DNA from 2 places in the Pseudoalteromonas maris genome. Region 1 is predicted to be linked to the other one. Evidence: predicted binding sites of a transcription regulator. Region 1 holds the regulator's gene; the other holds the start of a gene.
The links. The regulator FliA, encoded in region 1, starts transcription of late flagellar genes. The targets are predictions, from matches to a motif close to CTAAAGNTNNNNNNNNNNNNGCCGATA.
Positions count from the first base shown of each region.

Region 1 (10,573 bases):
ACCCTGCATTAGCAATTGCTTGTGGCATACCATATACAACACACGATTGCTCATCTTGAGCCCAGATCTTTGCCCCCTGTTGTTTGAGCATACGCGCACCTTCGCGGCCATCAGCGCCCATTCCGGTCAATACTACAGCCAACACATCTGCACCAAATTGTTTGGCACTGCTGGCAAAGGTAATATCTACACTCGGTTTATAGGTGGTGCGGGGGTTATCATCTACGAATACTTTTAAAGACGGTGATGCAGAACGACCATCAAACATCATTTGTTGACCACCGGGTGCAAGGTAGGCTACTCCTGGTCTGAGCTTATCTCCTTGCGCAGCCTCTTTGACCTCTATTTTGCACAGGTTATTTAAACGCTGAGCAAATGCTGGAGTGAATGCTGCCGGCATGTGCTGAATCAATAAAATAGGCAGTGGGAAGTCAGCTGGTAACTGGGTCAGTATTTTTTGTAGGGCAACAGGCCCACCTGTCGAGGTGCCTATAGCCACCAAACGGTATCGTTTCCCAGATGGGCGAAACTGACTCTTTGAGGATGTTGCCTCTGGCGCACTTTGAAATGCACTAGGTTTGCTGGGCGCACTTGTACTTGGAGTACCTAGTGGCTTAGCTGGCGTAAACGCAGTAGACACAGGACGACTCAAACGCGACATTCTTCTGCGCCCAAGCTCTTTGACCTTCTGTCTTAAAATCTCAATGGCATCTTGGTTATTGCGTGCGATGTCTTCAAATTTTTTAGGGAGAAAATCCAGCGCTCCAGCGTCAAGCGCATCGAGGGTTGCCGTTGCGCCATCACGGGTCAAAGACGAGAACATTAAAATCGGCGTTGGCGACTTAGCCATAATTTGTTTAACAGCCGAAATGCCATCAAGAATTGGCATTTCCACATCCATAGTGATCACATCAGGACGCAATGCTGCTGCCTTTTCTACAGCATCCTTGCCATTTACCGCAGTATCTATCACCTCAATTTGCGAGTCACCTTCTAATATTTCAGTGACTCGGCGGCGAAAGAAGCTGGAATCATCGACTATTAATACTTTTACAGCCATGCGTTACTCTATTTAATTTACATTCGAACGACCGGCATAGTGTTTTAACATGCTCGGAACATCCAAAATCAATGCGATACCACCGTCAGAGGTGATTGTAGCGCCCGCCATACCAGGCGTACCCTGAAGCAACGCATCCAATGGTTTAATAACAACCTCTTCTTGCCCGATGAGCGAGTCGACCACAAAACCTACTTGCTGGGTGCCGATTTGCACAATAACAACGTGGCCTTGCGCCTTGCGCTGAGTACGGTCCGCGCCTTTGATTAACCAGTGCTCGAGGTAGAACAGTGGCACGGCCTTTTGACGCACAATAATCGTTAACTGACCATCGACCACATTTGTTTTGGTCAAATCGAGGTGGAAAATTTCACTGACCGCAGCCAAAGGTAAGGCAAATGTTTGCTCGCCAATAACCACCATCAAGGTTGGCAAAATAGCGAGTGTTAATGGCACTTTGATATCCAAACGCGTGCCTTCGCCAAGCTGCGACTGAATGTTGATGGTGCCATTGAGCTGGCTGATCTTGGTTTTAACCACATCCATACCAACACCACGCCCAGAGATGTCTGAGATTTCCTCTTTAGTCGAAAAACCAGGGGCAAAAATCAGGTTATAAGCTTCAGTATCACTCAAACGCGCCGCTTGGTCGTGATCGATAACCCCTTTGCTAATAGCTATTTTCTTGAGTTTTTCAGCGTCCATACCGGCGCCGTCATCCTCAATACTCAGTAAAATATGATCACCTTGTTGTGATGCTGACAGTTTCACTAAACCGGTTCGTGACTTACCCGCTTGCTCACGTACATCAGGCATCTCAATACCGTGGTCAACAGAGTTTCGTACTAAGTGAACAAGTGGATCGGCCAGAGCTTCAACCAAGTTCTTATCAAGATCGGTCTCTTCACCTTCAAGTACGAGTGAAATGTCTTTTTGTAAGCTTCTAGCCAAATCACGGACCACGCGAGGGAAGCGACCAAACACTTTCTTGATTGGCTGCATGCGGGTAGCCATTACCGCACCTTGCAAGTCAGCAGTGACTACATCAAGATTTGAAATCGCCTTACCCATTTCTTCTGAACTGGTATTGTTCGCTAAAGTGACTAGGCGGTTACGCACTAGTACCAACTCACCCACCATATTCATGATCTGGTCGAGTCGTTTGGTATCAACACGAACTGTGGTTTCAGCTTGCGCAGCTGGGGCCGCTTTGGCAGGTGCCTTTTTAGCATCTGCTGCTTTATCACTGGCAGCAGGTGCGGGTTTTGGAGCTGGTGCTGGCGCTTTAGCTGCCGGTGCTGGCTTAGCTTGTTCAGGCGCTGAACTGGCAGCTTTGGGCGCTTCACTCGCTTGAGCTTGTTCATTACTCTCTATAACACTAGGGGCGTTGCCCTTTCCGTGCAGCTCATCGAGTAACGCGTCAAATTCATCTTCAGTGATTTCTTCATCACCACCGTCTGTATCTTTTGCTTGTGTACTCTGATCTGACGTCTCACTTGGGGCAGCAGGTGGAGCTGACTCTTGCTCTGAACTGATTGTCCCAAAGCTACCGGGGCCATGAAGCTCATCAAGAAGGGAGTCAAACTCATCATCGGTAATGTCATCATCTGAGCCACTGTCGTTACTTGACGGCGGAGCGTCTACTGATGGCCCTTTTCCTGCCCCGTGAAGCTCATCTAATAAATGCTCAAACTCTTCTTCGGTGATTTCATCTATGCCATCATCGCTCGTGTCACCGCTATCCATATCGAAAAGGATATCGTCGCCGAATCCCAAATCGACGTCATCATCTTCAGGAGGTGGAGGTGTTGCTTCAACCTCTTGAGGCTCACTTGCCGCAGGAGCAACAATTTGCTCCCCCGCAACTTCTGGCTCACTAAGTTGATGTAGTATTTCGAGTAGGTGTGGATCCGCAGGGTCTGGTTGCTCTCGCGCTTGAATGTGCGCGAACATTTCATTAATGGTGTCTAGCGCTTGAAGGATCACATCCATCAGCTCAGCAGTTACCTGTCTTTTGCCTTGGCGTAAAATATCAAAGACATTCTCAGCACCGTGACAGGCATCGACCAATTCGTTCATACCAAGAAAGCCCGCACCACCTTTCACGGTGTGGAACCCTCGGAATATAGCATTGAGCAAATCTTTGTCGTCTGGATTGTTTTCTAATTCAACCAGTTGTTCTGACAGCTGCTCTAATATTTCACCCGCTTCAACAAGGAAGTCTTGTAAAATATCTTCATCTACTTCAAAGCTCATGCAACCGCTCTCCTCTTAGAATCCCAGACTCGACAATAAATCATCGACTTCATCTTGCCCTGATACCACGTCATCTCGGGCTTCACTATCGATAATTGGCCCTTCAGCGCCTTCGCCTTCAACTGGGGTGGTTGGCTTGTTGCGCTCAGCAGTATTGACGTCAACGTCTTCGCCAGAAAATACCTTTAACATGTGGATAAGACTGTCTTCCACTTCGCGCACTAACTCCATTACGCGACGAATTACTTGGCCTGTAAGGTCTTGGTAGTCCTGCGCCATCAGTACGTTATTGAGTAAATCGTGCAACTCTAAGGTACTGGTTTGTGAGCGAGTCATGAAGCCATCGAGCAAATGGCATAATTGTTTAAACTCACCGATATCCAAATCGCGACGCATCAACTTATCCCAACTGGGCTTAATCTGATGCAGGTCGGTAGATAATTGCTCTGCGATAGGTAAGCTTGCTTCCACAGCGTCCATGGTTTTATTGGCTGCCTGCTCTGTCATCTCGATGACATAATTGAGGCGCTGCTTGGCATCAGGAATGGCTTCTTGAGTCAAATCATTGATACGCGTATCAAGTTGGAAATTTTTCAATGACTCATGCAACTGCCGAGTGAGTTTCCCCACTTCAGCAAACAGTTCAGACTGCTCCTTAGAAGCAGCATCAAGGATTAGCTGATCAGCTTTTTCCTGCTCACCTTGCTCAAGAAAAGTGACGAGCTGTTTAGCTTGCTCTAGGGTAATGTGAGGTGCAGCGGGAGCCGACATATACCTCTCCTTAAATGGTTAACCTAAACGCTCAAACACTTTATCCAGCTTGGTTTTCAATGTCGCTGCGGTAAATGGTTTTACGATGTATCCGTTTACGCCTGCCTGCGCAGCAGCAATGATCTGCTCCTTTTTCGCTTCAGCAGTTACCATCAACACAGGAATATGTTTTAGGTTATCATCAGCACGAATAGCGCGTAATAGGTCAATCCCCTGCATACCTGGCATGTTCCAGTCAGTTACCACAAAATCAAACTCTTGATTTTGCAACATAGGTAACGCTGTACTGCCATCATCAGCTTCTTGTACGTTTGTGAAACCTAAATCACGTAAAAGGTTTTTGATGATTCTTCTCATCGTTGAAAAGTCATCAACCACAAGAATTTTCATGTTCTTATCCAAAGTATCCTCCAGTGAGGTATGAACCTATTTTTATTTACTACTAATTGACCCAGTCACTGACTTTCGCTTTGAGCTTAATCATTGCCTGACCATGTATCTGACTTACACGGGACTCACTTACGTCCAGTATTTGTCCTATTTCTTTTAAATTCATTTCATCGTTGTAATACAGCGACAGCACGAGCGCATCACGTTCAGGTAGCGACTTAATCGCATCAACAAGGGCGGCATTAAAACGTTCCCCCTGAACACTGTTAAATGGCTTCGTTGCATCAGATTGGTCACTGTGAGTGTGAATAACGTCCTCATCCACACCCAAATCCTCAATGCCCAACACTTTTGAACAATTTACATCGTTTAAAATATGATGGTATTCATCAAGGGAAATATCAAGTTTTTCAGCTACTTCAATGTCTTTAGGTTCACGTCCTAATAGCCCTTCGAGCTCGTTGATAGCGTGTGCCACAGCACGGCTATTGCGATGCACAGAACGCGGCGCCCAATCACCACGGCGTATCTCATCAAGCATCGCGCCACGAATGCGAATACCAGCAAAGGTCTCAAAGCTGGCGCCTTTTGTTGCATCAAACGTTTTTGACGCTTCGATCAGGCCTATCATTCCAGATTGGATTAAATCATCCAGTTGCACACTGGCAGGTAAGCGCGCTAGCAAGTGGCACGCAACGCGTTTGACCAACGCCGCATGACGCTCGACAAGAGAGTTAAGCTGTTGTTGCTGCTGATACCCGGCGACTCTATTCATACTGGAATTAACCGTTAGTTATTAACTAATTTCTCAATAAAGAACTCGAGATGACCCGATGGCTGATTTGGAATGGGCCACTTCAGTGCTTTTGTTGCCAAGTTTTTGAGGGCGACTGATGCTGGCGAGTTGGGGAAAAAGTCCACCACGGCTTTTTGACGACGCGTCGCCTTACGCATGTTTTCATCGTAGGGCACAGTTGCCACCAGCTCGAGGGCCACATCTAAAAATCGATCGGTTACTTTGGACAGCTTCGCAAATAAGTCCTGCCCTTCACGAAGGCTGCGAACCATATTGGCAACTATCTTAAATTTGTACACACCGTGTTCTCGGCTTAGCACTTTAATAAGGGCGTAAGCATCGGTGATTGATGTTGGCTCATCACACACGACGACTAGCACATCTTGCGAGGCACGTGAGAAGCTCAGTACCATGTCAGATATACCCGCTGCGGTATCTACCACTAATACATCGAAGTCACTATCAAGTTCGCTGAATGCGCGAATAAGGCCTGCATGTTCCGCAGGCGTCAGCTCAACCATACTTTGTGAGCCTGAGGTCGCAGGGGCAATTTGGATCCCCGCAGGGCCTGTGACCAAGATATCTCTTAAATCACACTCGCCGCTTAATACATGAGAAAGGTTCTTTTCCACGCGAAGACCAAGCATAACGTCGCAGTTTGCCAGCCCCAAGTCAGCATCGAGCACTAACACGCGCTTTCCTTGCTGCCCCATGGCAATGGCCAAGTTGAGCGAGACATTGGTTTTGCCCACGCCACCTTTACCCCCGGTGACTGCAATTACTTTTACGCCTTGACTGTTATTTTGATTCATTCTTCGAAGGCCGCTTGCTTGATCGTGTACTGTGTTAATCATACATTCCTACTGCTTGTGGCGCCACTGACTGACGCCCCATTGGAGCCGCTGTTTGTTTTGATTTTTGACGTTTAATAAACAATTGCTCAGCTTTTCTAACCATTTTTTCTGAGTTTGCTACGCGAATATCCTCTGGAACGCGCTGGCCGTTAGTAAGATACCCTATTGGCAAGCGATTTTGAATCGCTACACTAATAATCTCACCTAAACTTAGACTTTCATCAAGTTTGGTGAAAATACAACCACTTAAGTCAACTTTTTTGAAGTGCTTAATAGTCTCTTGCAACACTTCATGTTGGGCTGTGGCACTGAGTACTAAATAACTGCGAATATCGGCTGATGCACTGCGCATTAGCGTGTTCAATTGTTCGCTTAAACGTAAATCACGTTGGCTCATACCTGCTGTGTCAATTAATACTAGACGCTTATTACGAAGTTGATAAAGCGTATCAGCAAGTTCATTGGCATCTTTCACCTGTTTTACTGGACAACCGATAATACGACCGTATGTTGCAAGCTGCTCGTAGGCCCCAATACGATAGGTGTCAGTGGTGATCAACGCGACATTATTAGCACCGTATTTTTGCGCACCAAGTGCCGCCAGTTTGGCAACCGTCGTGGTTTTGCCCACACCAGTTGGACCCACTAATGCGTAAACACCACCATGGCGCAGAATTTCATTGTTCGTGGTGTGCATTTGCTTATGCATCATCTCCATTACCACATGCCACGCTTCTTTGCGCGACAAGTCGTCGGGCACATAACGCACCAATTGCTCCGCAACATCCGCATTAATACCCATACCTTGAAGGCGATCAATAAAGCAGGCGCGAGTTGGGTCGCGTCGCGCACGGTCTTGCTGAATTAAGCCTGACACTTGGTTCTCAAGCAGCTGACGAATCGCATTCATCTCTTCGCGCATCACCATCATTTCATCATGCTGTTCTTGGCGCGCTAAAGGGGCTTTTGCTTGAGCGGTAAAATCGTCAAAATCATCACCATCTAGGTCATCATCAAGATGGGTATTCACAGGTGCACTGTGCATTGCTGGTTGTGACATAGGAGCCGAAGCCCTAGAAGGCGCCGCAACCTGCTGCGCAGCAGTGTGATGGTTACCATCACCATGTGTGCGAGTTGCTGCTGTTAAGTCGATGCCTGATTGCGAAAACATATCTGCCAATGCGGCATTTTTAGGCTGAGGGTTTTGACGCTCCAGTAGGGCTTGCAATGAGTCTGCGACACTACTTTGTTGGTCTTGCGGCTGTGGGCGCGCAAAACGTGTTTGCGGCTGAACCACACGACTTGGGTGTTGCACACTTGTTTTGGCTGCTGGAGCATTGCTCTGAGGTGCCTTAGGTGCCGCTGGACGTTCATGATCAATGGCCGCGACAATCTCAACGCCATCCGCCAATTTTTTGTTCGACATGATGACTGCATCAGCGCCAAGCTCATCTTTAACTTCTTTGAGCGCTGTGCGCATGTCTTTTGCAAAAAAACGTTTGATTTTCATAAGTTCACCCTCTGCCAATCGGCACCTTACCAACTAGCTATTCATCGTGGTTTAGCCCTTAGGCATCACCGTTTGTTTATTGCTGTCCTACGGAGCTAACTATCTTAATTTGACGCTCATCTGGTACTTCTTGGTAAGACATTACCTTCAAGCCTGGAATGGTGTATTTAACAAAGCGTGATAACACCGTTCTAAGCATTCCCGAGGTCAATAAAATTGAAGGTTCACCAATCATTTCTTGATTTTGGTGAGCTTCGCTAAGTGACGCTTGTAGTCGCTCAGCTAAGCCCGGCTCGATGCCTGCACCTTCGTCTCCCGCGTTCTGAAGTGACTGATGCAACATCTGTTCCAACTCAGGCGCCAATGTTATGACAGGAATTTCAGGGCTTGCGCCGACCGCATCTTGAACAATTAAGCGGCGCAGAGAAATACGCACTGCGGCTGTGAGTACATCAGGATCTTGGCTACGTGGACCATACTCCACGAGAGTTTGTACAATAGTACGCATATCACGAATTGCGACACCTTCATTGAGTAAGTTTTGCAGCACTTTAACGACGGTCGTCAATGGCAAGACATCTGGTACAAGTCCTTCCACTAAGCGTGGATGGCTCTTACCAAGCATATCTAGCAAACTTTGTACTTCTTCATGCCCAAGTAACAAGGACGCATTATTGGTGAGTAATTGGCTAATATGCGTAGCCACAACGGTAGCTGCATCAACTACGGTATACCCTAATGATTGCGCTTCATCTTTTTGATCTGGCTTAATCCATACAGCATCCAAGCCAAAGGCCGGATCCTTGGTTGCAACGCCATTGATAGGGCCAAATACTTGACCCGGATTGATAGCGAGCTCATCGCCATGACTCAATTCACCGTCGCCACTGCCCACGCCCATCAAAGTGATGCGATAGGCATTAGGGTCTAATTCTAAGTTGTCTCGAATATGTACAGGAGGTACTAAGAAACCAAACTCTTGGGATAGTTTTTTACGCACCCCTTTGATACGGCTCAGTAATTCCCCACCTTGTGCTTGGTCAACAAGTGGGATTAAACGATAGCCAACCTCTAAGCCGATGACGTCAACTTGTTGGACATCATCCCAGCCCAATTCACGAGGTTCATCTCGGGTTGCTACGTTAGTTCCAGTACCTTGTTTCGCATCCTCTTGCTCTTGTTCTTTGGCTAAACGTGCTTGTTTTTGTGAGTAGTAAGCAACGAAACCCAGCAATGCGCCAAGGCCAAGGAAAGCAATATGCGGCATACCTGGAACAAGACCCATGGTGATCAAAATACCCGACGCAACCCACAGGGCTTTATCGTTTCCTAGCTGGGCTTTAACTTGCTCACCCATGTTTTGCGATTCGTTTTGTCGGGTGACTACAATTGCGGTGCCGATAGACAGAAGCAATGACGGTAGTTGAGCAACGAGGCCATCACCTATGGTTAGCAAGGTGTAGACTTCCATAGCTTGGGAAAATGGCAGGTCATGTTGGATCATGCCAACAAATAAACCACCGACGATGTTAATTACCAAGATCACGATACCCGCTATCGCATCGCCTTTAACGAATTTACTGGCACCGTCCATCGAGCCATAAAAATCTGCTTCGCGTGTGACTTCTTCACGGCGCTCTCGCGCTTGCTCTGCACTGATAAATCCAGCATTCAAATCAGCATCAATAGCCATTTGTTTACCTGGCATCGCATCCAACGTAAAACGTGCTGATACTTCAGAGATACGTCCAGCACCTTTGGTGATAACCACGAAGTTAATGATGATCAAAATTAGGAATACGACCAGACCAACTGCATAGTTGCCGCCGATCACCACAGAACCGAATGCTTCAATTACTTTACCCGCTGCATCACCACCTTGGTGACCTTCAAGCAATACCACCCGGGTACTGGCAACGTTGAGAGCCAAGCGCATGATAGTTGCAACCAACAGCACCGCGGGGAACATGCCGAACTCCAGCGGCTTCATGGTATAGACCGTTACGAGTAATACCACTAGCGCAAGGGCGATGTTGAATGAAAACAAGATATCGAGCAAAAACGGTGGCATCGGCAACACCACCATCGCCAGCGCAGCAAGCACTAATAACGGCGTACCAACCCCTTTGGCATACTCTTTTCTATCTCGGTTAAGCTGGGTTAAAACGGCCTTGAAATCCATAAAATGCGATCAGCAAAAAATTGACACTGATGCTGATTCTGCAAAGACTAGGCCAGCTTTGACTGGCCATTCTTTAGAGCATTCACATTGCGCGATTTTTGAACTTATTACCTAGGGTCTGTTGACCTTTGCTGTGTGTTTTTGCAGCTGTCATTGGGGCATTTTGGCAAGGCAGAGCCTGCGTCGCATAGTCATTCTATGTAAGTCAGGCGATAACGCCGAAAAAATCCCCCAATGGCGCTGCCCAAAGGGTTCAACCAAAGGCTTACACTGCTCTGTCATGGGCTATTAACATAGCTCACTATGCAACATAACCCATTCCTTGCATTGAAAGCCTTTGATTTGAACAAAATTCATACTTCAAAGGTCAACAGACCCTAGTATTGTTGACCTTTGCTGTGTGTTTTTGCAGCTGTCATTGGGGCATTTTGGCAAGGCAGAGCCTGCGTCGCATAGTCATTCTATGTAAGTCAGGCGATAACGCCGAAAAAATCCCCCAATGGCGCTGCCCAAAGGGTTCAACCAAAGGCTTGCACTGCTCTGTCATGGGCTATTAACATAGCTCACTATGCAACATAACCCATTCCTTGCATTGAAAGCCTTTGATTTGAACAAAATTCATACTTCAAAGGTCAACAAACCCTAGTATTTATAATCGTCTGGGATAGGAAGACTATCGCTGAGTTTGGTAGGTCGTTTACCACGCCCTTTTTGGAAGCGCTTAAGTTGATACACATAGGCAAGCACTTGCGCT
Region 1 is NZ_JBMMUF010000001.1:394,933-405,505, forward strand. Features, by position in the region: gene AAEU32_RS01935 (protein-glutamate methylesterase/protein-glutamine glutaminase) at 1-1,060, opposite strand, end outside; gene AAEU32_RS01940 (chemotaxis protein CheA) at 1,073-3,316, opposite strand; gene AAEU32_RS01945 (protein phosphatase CheZ) at 3,332-4,087, opposite strand; gene cheY (chemotaxis response regulator CheY) at 4,106-4,489, opposite strand; gene AAEU32_RS01955 (RNA polymerase sigma factor FliA) at 4,530-5,252, opposite strand; gene AAEU32_RS01960 (MinD/ParA family protein) at 5,267-6,127, opposite strand; gene flhF (flagellar biosynthesis GTPase FlhF) at 6,120-7,637, opposite strand; gene flhA (flagellar biosynthesis protein FlhA) at 7,714-9,819, opposite strand; gene flhB (flagellar biosynthesis protein FlhB) at 10,462-10,573, opposite strand, start outside.

Region 2 (10,573 bases), on a different contig from region 1:
GTTACTGAGATATGTGCTTCTACACGGCGGTTTTCAGCATGTGCTTCAGCCGTATTTGCTGGGTTAAGTAGACGCTCTTCACCCATACCTACTGTTTCAATACGTGATTCAGAGATACCATCTTTAACAAGCTGAGCAGCTACTTTGTCTGCACGCTTCTTAGAAAGTACTTTGTTGTAACCCGCATCGCCCACTGCTGAAGCGTGACCTTCTAGTTTTACTTCAGTTTCAGGGTACTTAGTCATGAAGTCAGCAACTTTTTGGATATCGTCAGCATAACGTTGGTTCACAGATGAACCATCGTGAGCAAAACGTACCATTAGGCTCACTGTTTCACCTTTTTCCATGTAGCGAGTACAACCAGACTCATCTACCGCATCAGCCATTGGAGTATCGGCACACTTATCGTCTGCATCCATTACCCCGTCTTTGTCTGAGTCTACAGGCTCTGGAGTTGGCTCTGGCTCAACTGGAACTGGAACAGGCGCTGGAGCAGGTGCTGGTTCTGCCGGCTCATCACCGAAGTGATAGCTCAGACCTAGCTTCAAACCAAAGTCAGAGTGATTCTGGTTTAAGCCTTCGTAATAGTTTGCTTCACCAAATAATGCCCAGTTGTAATTTAGGTGGTTACGGAAACCAAAGCCTAAGTTAGCCGCGTTGAAATCGTCGTATACATCAAATTTTTTCGCACCGATCACACCATAGAACATGTCATTAAAGTGATAAAGGAAGTCACCACCCCAACGCTCACCTGTTTTGTGGTTTGCTGTATTTTCTTTATCTAGCTCAAGTGCTGTGAATTCTAGACGTGCAGTCCAGTATTCGTTAAAGCGATAGCCCACTTCAGCACCATAACCAAGAGACTCGCCTAGCTCAACAGCAGCTGGCGCACCTTGAATATTGTCCCAATCAGCAAAGAAATAGTCGCCAAACACACCAATGTGCAGGCCTTGCTCTGGGTGTTTTTGCTCTTCAGCAATGGCAACTTGAGAAGCCAATGCGACAACGATAGCAGCAGAAAGTGATTTGATTTTCATTGTTTCCATCCCATTTTATGATTATCAATCAAGTATTCACCAACCCAATACGGTGTTGCGATACCTGAAGTAAGTTAATATAGCCACTTACTTAAAGTTATCCTGTTCTTAATATCTATTAGTCGGCTCTTTTTGCTTTTGTCTTAAGCGGACTGCTATCCACCTGGCTTAAATCCGTCTAACAGGCTAGTACACTAGAGTGTAGTCTAATTGAGCAAACAAACCGTTAACTCAATTGGGTACAAATAGTAAAACATTATCTGTCTGAATATAAGCTGATTTTAGTATTAAAGTACGATTTTTGGAAAAGAACGCGACAAATAACAAAAAAGCACTCCAAAGAGTGCTTTTTTAAACAATTATAAAGGCTTACTGTTCAAGTAATGAGCCCAGCTTATCAAACATAGCTCGGGTGTAATCAATAAACGCCTGTACTTGCTCTTGCTCTTTATCTTGGTTTAACCACAGCAATAAGCCCGACAGCTCATTCTCTAACCCTAACGTACCCGCTTGATCATACGCATCTTTAAGTTTGTCATTAAATGGCTGCAGTTCTTTTGCTACTTCTTTTGCAGGTGCCGCACGTTCATATTCGCGGATCGCCGCACGGGTCTTTGTCTGGGTCAGGTCCATCGCAAATCCGACCAACTGCTCTGAACTGAGCTTCAACTCTTGCGCCTGTGCGAACGCACTATCGTACTGGCCACTGAAAAACGCTTCGCTCACTCCTTGGAGCTCACTCATCATGTCATTCACAGCTTGCTGCTCCGCTTCGTTCAACTCGCCATTAACCGACAAATTAAACGACAGCTGCTTTTGCTCATACTGACCTTGTGCATAGCCCGATTTCCCGTTGTTCCCATTAGCTTGAGCTGCAGCCGCACCCGCTTCATAATCTTGTGACAAGCTAATAGTCACTTCGTCACCCTCAGCGGTTGTAAAACGATACTCGGCGTTATTCATCATGCTCATATAGCGCGCCTGACTTACCAATACGCCTTTAGTCTTTTCTTGCTCACCAAAGAGAGACTTTTCAAATTCATCAATGCCCTCATTAATGCCTTTTTGCGATTTGGCAATGCCTTCTTTTATCTCGTCATTGAGCACCCCAGATTCATCCAACTCCGAGGTTGCGTCATCCACGCCCATTTGCACCCCTTTGCGGGCCTGCTCCAACATGCTCGTAAGTTTTTCATCTGACGCACCCTCAGCTTTCGCTTTATTCACAGCACTGGTGACAAACTTAAGAACGTTTTTAACAATCGCTTCAAAGTCAAAAAGTGGCTTTTGCTCTTTTTGCTGCTTTGGCTCCATACCAAGGGCCTGCGCAAGCTTGTCTTCAAGCACCTTAGCACCTAATTGCTGACGATTACCCGAATAACTGTCTAAACGAGACAACTGCTCGAGTGCCACAGGGCTCATCTTGCCTGTGCTTTGTTTAACCCCCTTGCCAGCAGGGTTAAACAGTTGATTTATATCATTTACTTTCATAACGTCTTCGCCAAGCCAGTGCTTTCAAAGCACTGACGCACGCTCCTGTAACGGACTATATAATCAGTATATCGGCTGTTTTGAGTAAAACTGTAGAAAAAACACACAAATTATTCGTGTTTGACGCTGGACAATTACCGTTAGCCTCCTACAATAGCGGCGCAGTTAATTTAGTAGAGGTGTTCATGCCAGTTATCGCAATCAATACGTCCGAGTACGATCAGCAATTAGCCCAAAAAGAGCAACGCATTCAAGGGCAGTTTGCACGTTTTGGAGTGTCACAAGTGGAAGTGTATGCTTCTGCACCGAAGCACTATCGTCAACGGGCTGAGTTTCGCGTTTGGCATGAAGGTGATGATCTTTTCCACATCATGTTTGATCAGCAAACGAAAGAGAAAGTAAGAGTAGATACGTTTGATCCAGGCGCAGAGCTCATTAATGAGTTAATGACAGCTATGATTGAGCAACTCAAAGACAATGAAATCTTGCGTCGCAAGCTGTTTCAAATCGATTACCTTACCACGCTAAGTGGCAATGCTTTAGTAAGCTTGCTCTATCACAAGCAGTTGGACGAGCAATGGCTAGCAGAAGCAAATGCGCTGCAAAACCGTCTCCAAAAAACGTTTAACGTAGAGCTTATCGGCCGTGCTCGAAAGCAAAAGCATGTGCTGGGCAATGATTATGTCATTGAACAACTCGACGTAAACGGCCAGCAGTATACCTATCAGCAAGTTGAAAACAGTTTTACGCAACCTAATGCCAAGGTGAACGAAAAGATGTTGGCGTGGGCACAAGATATTTGCGCGCCACTGAGTAATGACCTACTCGAATTGTATTGCGGCAATGGCAACTTCTCTATTGCTCTTGCGGGGTCGTTTGAGAGAGTGCTGGCCACTGAAATTTCTAAATCATCGGTAAAGTCGGCGCAATACAACATCGCGGCTAACAAGGTGGATAATTTAGATATTATTCGCATGAGCTCTGAAGAATTCACCCAAGCCATGCGCAAGGAGAGGACCTTCTCGCGTCTAGGTGACATTGATTTGCACAGTTACAACTGTCAAACAATTTTGGTAGATCCGCCCCGTGCTGGCATGGATGAGCTAACGTGCAAATTGACCAGCGAGTACGACAACATTATCTACATCTCTTGTAACCCAGACACTCTGGAGCGAGATTTAGAGCTACTCAGTCAAACTCACACAATTGCTCGTTTCGCTATTTTTGATCAATTCCCGTATACCCATCATGTGGAATCGGGTGTTTATCTCACGCGAAAATAAACATAAAAAAACCGCATCAGTGATGCGGTTTTTTTTAATCTCAACGGCAATTACTTTTTCGATAAGAAGTTAATTAACGCTGCAATATCGTCTGGCTCAGTCACACCTGATTCACGACCAAGAATCAAACGGTACTTTCCGTTGACGATAAACGTTGGTACGGCTGAAAGCGCACCTTTGCTCTTAAAGTACTCTTGATCGCGCTGCATCTTAGAGGCTTTAGTGCGCACAGCAAAACCAGAGAACAGCTTGTCGAACTTGTCAGCGTCTACGCCATTTGCTACGAAAATATCTTTTACATCAGCAACTTCATTAAACTTAGCGCGCTTGGTGTGAATATGGCTAAAAATAGCACCAACAAGCTGCTCTTTTTGTGGCAACACATCAGCGGTCGCAAGTGCTTGTGAAAGCATATCTTGGTTCTCTGCTGAACGCCCGCCCATAAAGTTTACGTGGCTACGCTTAAATTTAACCTCACTGTCGAGTTTAGGCTTAACATCTAACAGCAGACCTTCATACGCATTACACGCCGGGCAGTAAAATGAAAAGAACTCTTTTACTTCAGGTTTGCGACTTGCGCGCTCTGACACCACTTCATAATGTGTGCCTTCTTCAAACTGTGCCGCCATTGCGGTCAAAGGTAGTGCCAGTGCCATCATGGCTAGGGCAATAAACTTCTTCATACCTTATTCTCCGGGTTATTTTTCTAATAAATGTTTAACAAGTTCGTTCAGTTCTTGCTGAGAGCGCAAGGTATGCACCTGCACTTTGTACTTATCATTGACGATAATGGTCGGCACACCCGTTAACGCTCCTAGCTTGGTAAACTTTTCTTGTGCGGCAATGGCTGCCTGCTCACCTGAAATAACAGGCATGCTTGATGACAACATCGCATATTTTTCAGCACTGATCCCTACATTGGCTAGCAACTGCTCTACTGACTCTTGCGTTTGCAGTGGTTCACGTTGCATGTGAATGCTATTAAAGATAGCCGCCGCAACCTCTTCGCCTTTGCCCTCTTGTTGTGCAATTAAGTACGCTGAGGTCAAACGGTTTTGCGCGGCTTTATCAATGCGCAAAAAGTTTACGTGACTTTTCTCTAGCGGCACTCCCTCAGGAAGAGATGACTCAAGAGCACCAACAATGGGTTCTAATTTAAAACAGTGAGGGCAGTAAAAAGAGAAAAACTCAGTTACTTTATCCGTTTTTGATGCTTCGCTCTCTAGCACTTGGTAATGTTCACCCGCTTTAAATTCAGCAGCAAATGCGGCTAATGGTAAACAAAGTAAAATCAACGAACGCGTTAGTGTTTTTATCATAATCGTCTCTATACAAATCCAGTATTACATCTTAACTAGGGCAATAACTTTAAGGGCGCTTCATCGAGTGCAGCAAGCTGCTCTTTTAAGGCCAAGGTTTGTTGCTCCCAGTATTTGTCTTGTGCGAACCACGAAAAGTTCCGTTCAAATGCCGGATCGCTCCATCGTTTAGCAATCCAGCCCATGTAATGCACCATGCGCATTGCCCGCAGCGGTTCAATCAGGCGTAATTGACTATGGTCAAAATCTGCAAACTCTTCGTACCCACACACTAGGGTATCAAGCTGTAGCAATTGATTCTGTCTATCGCCACTGAGCATCATCCACAAGTCTTGAATGGCAGGTCCTTGGCGACTGTCATCTAAATCAACAAACGTCAGCGTACCATCGGCTGACCATAAAATGTTGCCAGCATGGCAATCTCCATGGAGTCGAATACTATCAACTCCTTCGTATAATTTGCCAGCTTTGTCGATAACTTGATCGAGCACAGTGTAAAAAGGCACTGACATCGCGTCACTCACCAAGTTACTTTGCTGCAAATGAACACGCGCTTGATGTAGGTATTCGTCGCAACTGAAGGTCGGTCGGGTTGTAAACGCCCTTGCTTTGGCAACACTGTGCATACGTCCGATTAAACGTCCAAGCTGTTCTAGCTGATCCAAGTTATCCATCTCGAATTGACGGCCACCCACGCTAGGAAACAAGGTGAAGCGGTATCCTTGGTGTGCAAACAAGGTGCTTTCGTTAAGTTTAAGAGGCGCGACAACCGGCACTTCAGCAGCCATCAATTCAGCACTAAAGTTATGCTCTTCAAGGATTTGCTCATTGCTCCAACGCTCTGGGCGATAGAACTTCACTACATAGCGGCGCTTATCCTCAGCCATAAATTGATAAACTCGATTTTCATAACTGTTGAGAGCGAGTAACCCAGATTCGGCATAAATGCCCACGCTGTCGAGGGCATCTAGAATCGTATCTGGCGTTAACGAGGCAAAACTAAACTCACTCACATTAGCGCGCCTTAAAGAAGTTACTGCTTTGCTTGATTTGCGTATCAGGGTCGCCAAGGGTAGATAACACAAACTCAAACTCGGTCACTGGCTTTTTCAAATCATAGGGGTCGATAATGACCGACAACGGAACATCATGAGAGCGTCCTGGCGCCACTGAAAACTCAAGTTGACCGATTACTTGATAGTTTTCCAAACCGTTAATTGCCACTCGGAAGTTTTGCTCCACTTGTGCTTTGTTCAACACCTTGAGGGTGTAGGTGTTTTCCACCAGACCGTCGAAGTTAGTACGGTACAACTGATTTCTATCGCGAATAATGTCTAAGTCCATAGGAACACGCATGGCAATGTTTGTGCCCAGTGCACCAATTAACACCAACAGTATAATTGAGTAACCGATGAGCTTGCCGCGTACTGGCTTGGTTTTTTCAGCCGATGCCTCTAAGTTGCGCTCTGTGGTGTAAGAAATAAGACCTCGAGGGTAATTCATTTTATCCATCACCCCGTCACAGGCATCAATACATGCACCGCAGTTAATACACTCATACTGCAAGCCATTACGGATATCGATTCCTGTAGGGCAGACCTGCACACACAGATTACAGTCGATACAATCACCTAAACCCAACTCTTTAGGGTCTTGTTTGCGCCCACGGGGACCTCGACTCTCGCCTCGTTTAGCGTCATAACTGACCGTAAACGTATCTTTATCAAACATCGCTGATTGGAAACGCGAATAAGGGCAGATGTGTAAGCACATTATTTCGCGCATCCAGCCCGCATTACCATACGTACAAAAAGTGAATACAATGATGCTCAACAGCGCATAGCCACCCACCGAAAAAGTAACAAAGTCGACAACCAGTTCACGTATCGGCGTGAAGTAGCCAACAAAAGTAATGGAAGTGTACAAAGAGAATAAAATCCAGCTACCGTGTTTAGCTGATTTGCGCCAGAATTTATCAAAGTCCATTGGCCGCTGGTCGAGCTTTTTACGTTGATTTGCTGTGCCTTCGAGTTTTTCTTCAAACCAAATAAAGATAAAGGTCCACACCGTTTGCGGACAGGTGTATCCGCACCATACACGCCCGTAAAACGTCGTCACGAGAAACAGAGCAAAAGCAGCGATCATGAAGATAAACGCGAGAATGGTAAGGTCTTGAGGCCAAAAAGTGAGGCCGAAGATAGTGAACTGCTGATTGAACAGATCGAATAACACCGCCTGCTGACCGTTGTAATTAATCCAAGGCAACAACATAAACGCCAACATGCCGACTAGACCAATGCGATGTCTGAGGATTTGGTGCAATCCGGTAACTGCTCGGACGTAAATTCGGTTTCGTGGATTAAATCTGTCGTATTGAGCCCCAGCTGGTTTTTCAATTTTCACATCGCTGGGAATGTTTTTAACCTTAATTTGCTGCTCTTTATCCATTTTAAATCCTTACTTCCCCACTAACCTTAAAAAATATTTCAGGTACAGCCATAAGTGACGCAAGCCGCACATGCTGTGGCGATTATACCAACTCACACCTAAAAATGATGTACGCATCGCGTTTTAATTTTAGTCACTGCGCATGATGTTGCTTGCTTTTAAAACCTAGAGTTTACTAAACTAAGCGCGACAAGAAGGCCAACTAGATCAAGGTTTTTCCATGAAAAAGCTATTACTGTTCGTAATTGTGTTATTTGCACTGATGAGTATTGACCACCCTGTGATCAAGGAACCAAGAGACAAGCTGCTTGGTACAGTCATGACCGACTTAAGTGAATCAAGTCAGGTTAAACACGAAGTGAAAGCAAAAAAGGCGTTGGCGAGCATCCGCGATGCGATTTCACTTAACTCAGAACAAGACATCCATATCACGCAAAATTTGCGTACCAACGCCAACATGTTTCGCTGGGAAAAACAATATTGTATCAACAAAGAGTTAAACGAATTCTTCTACGGTGATGACTTACTGCAAATATGCCAAATCATTGCCGCGGTGCCTAAATAAGCGATGGATTTTTCAGCGTTAAATAAAAAACAGGCAGATTCATTTGCACAGCAAAAACGCCTGTTACAGCAACTTTCCAAGGGCAAAACCGTTGTATGCCCTACGTGCAATAAGGAAATCAAGCTGGTACTGAGTGAGCCTGGTTATGCGCGCGCCCAATGTCAAAAGGGCTGTACTGACGTGCTGCTGCAACTGGGATAAAGACAAAAATGGCGAGCATTAAACCCGCCATTTTTTGTGTGATAAAAAAGCTTGTACCAATGGTATTAGCCTTGCCAATCACCCTCTTCATCAAACAAGCCACTTTGCACTGCCGCAAGTTCCACTAGCTCTGCAAAACCAAGGCTAAAATCGCCCATCAAATCAATGATGGCATCATGAAACGCTTGCTGTGATTGCTGGTTATTTTGTGCTTGCTGAATAAATTGTTCTTGTGCGCTAAACATCCCCAGCACAGATACCGCATGTGCGAGCATGTCTTTGGTTTGCTCTTCAATCGCAGGGGCGGTCATCAATCCTTCAAGGTAATAGCTCACCCCCTGATTGAAACCGCTGGCCCATAGTTGTGCATCACTACCCGTCGTTAGGTTTTCATGCCAATGGCGGTGAAAGTGGATGTTCTGCGCTAAATTGAACCCCGTTTCGTACACCTGCTCAGCAATAACGTGATGCACATTCATCAGTGCAAACAAAATGCTTTCGTCAGTTGCTGCAGCAGCTTCACCGAGCACATCTTGCAACCACTGTTCAGGTTCAACGGGATCCGGCGCGCAGACAAGGGCAAACAGATAACCTTTCACTTTGCCAAGCTCCATAGCGCCCTTGGTTGATTGCAAATACTGTGCAAGCGCATCAAACTGCGCAAACGGAGTGCTCATTAGAAATTAATCCGATAGCGGCCATCTGCCGTTTGGTTACCAATAAACTGCACCGCATCATGCACATCTTTGGGCAAAGAAGCATCTGGCTTAATAAAACCATTCACCGCAAGCTGCCCGCGGTCATCAAAGCCCGCATCTACTTGTAGCCCAAGTAAATTCTCCTCACTCACTTTGACATTGACACCGCCGTTAACACACGACAAGTCGCCCTCAAGTTCGCCGATACTAAACCAGCCGTTGCGCCCTTTCACGTTGATATCAGCAGAGCTAATAGTACCAGCAAGTTCTTGGCAGTGAGGCTGCCCTAACTGATAATTATCGAGCTCAACAAAGATTCTTCCTTTGGCCTCTGTTGGTACTGGCAAGGTAACTTCTTGCAACACCTGCTGCAAAGAAATTCGAGCTCGCGTGTCATCGAGCTGAACGTGCTTGTTAGTTATGCCATAAGTAACCAGTCCATTTGCAGAGAGCTCTTCACTGTTACGTTTGTTACCTAGAACAAAGTCTGCTTTGAGCTGCATTTTCAACAGCGCATTAGCATGCACATCCCACTGTAACTTACTCACATATTGGCCTTGATAACGTAAGCCATTGACCTGACCTTGCCAAATACTGCCGCTAACAGGGCCCATTTGCAGCCCTTTAGGCAAGTAGTCTTTGCCTAGCTGCACTGCAACTGAAGCTGGAAGCAAGGCAATTGCAAACATCAAAAAGCACACAACAAATACCAAAACAACTGATATTACTTTTTTTACTGACATGCTTACTCCAATACAATACGACTAACGCGGACATGGCCCGGCTTAGGATCTAAAGACAGCTCGATGTTAGTGATGTTTACGCCATGGTTGTGTACAAGCTCATCAAGCCACGCCAGCAATTGGTTAAACGCTACACTGTCGATATTCAAGCGCAAACCATCGCCACTTGGCTGCATGCGGCTAATTTCAATTTGATAACGACTGCGAGTACGGTTTACTACCTGCGTTACATTCGTTGAAGACGCAGCTTTTACATTGCCGCCACTGGCCTTTATTTGCACAATACTTTGCTGCACAAACTGTAATAGTTCTTGCTGTTTAATAACTTGTTGTTTGGCATCATTGACCGCCGCGTTTAACGGGCGGTAGACAACCATAACAAAGAAAAAGATCACAAATACACCGCCAGCAATCGCAAGCAAGCGCTGCTCTTGGGGTTTTAAAGATTGCCAATAGTTCGTCAACGCGTTCATTGTGCCCCCTTAATTCTAAGTTCACCCACAACGCTTTCACCATCGTTATTCAGTGAGCCTTGTTCCACTTCAAAACCGCGTTGCTCCAAGCGAGATTTCACCTGTGCGAAACTTTGAAAGTCTTTTGCTCTGGCTCCTACTCTTAGTTCGTTACGACGCTGGTCAAAACGCAGCGTTTGCGTTACGAACTCCTCACTTTGTTGCACGATATCCGAGAAATCTTGCAACATCCCAAGAAAGTTAACACTGTCACTTTGCCCAGTGTCGCCTAATGCTTTATTGATTTGGCTACGCAACAAATGCGGCCTTACCTTG
Region 2 is NZ_JBMMUF010000003.1:348,464-359,036, forward strand. Features, by position in the region: gene AAEU32_RS06590 (OmpA family protein) at 1-1,037, opposite strand, end outside; gene AAEU32_RS06595 (DUF5610 domain-containing protein) at 1,407-2,528, opposite strand; gene trmA (tRNA (uridine(54)-C5)-methyltransferase TrmA) at 2,714-3,811, shown strand; gene AAEU32_RS06605 (thiol:disulfide interchange protein DsbA/DsbL) at 3,862-4,494, opposite strand; gene AAEU32_RS06610 (thiol:disulfide interchange protein DsbA/DsbL) at 4,510-5,130, opposite strand; gene AAEU32_RS06615 (serine/threonine protein kinase) at 5,166-6,143, opposite strand; gene ccoG (cytochrome c oxidase accessory protein CcoG) at 6,145-7,578, opposite strand; gene AAEU32_RS06625 (hypothetical protein) at 7,799-8,143, shown strand; gene AAEU32_RS06630 (hypothetical protein) at 8,147-8,344, shown strand; gene AAEU32_RS06635 (UPF0149 family protein) at 8,410-9,021, opposite strand; gene AAEU32_RS06640 (type II secretion system protein N) at 9,021-9,785, opposite strand; gene AAEU32_RS06645 (type II secretion system protein M) at 9,788-10,258, opposite strand; gene gspL (type II secretion system protein GspL) at 10,255-10,573, opposite strand, start outside.
Region 2: AAEU32_RS06595 (DUF5610 domain-containing protein) is a predicted target of FliA. The motif match lies at 2,598-2,624, and genes of this name have one in related genera.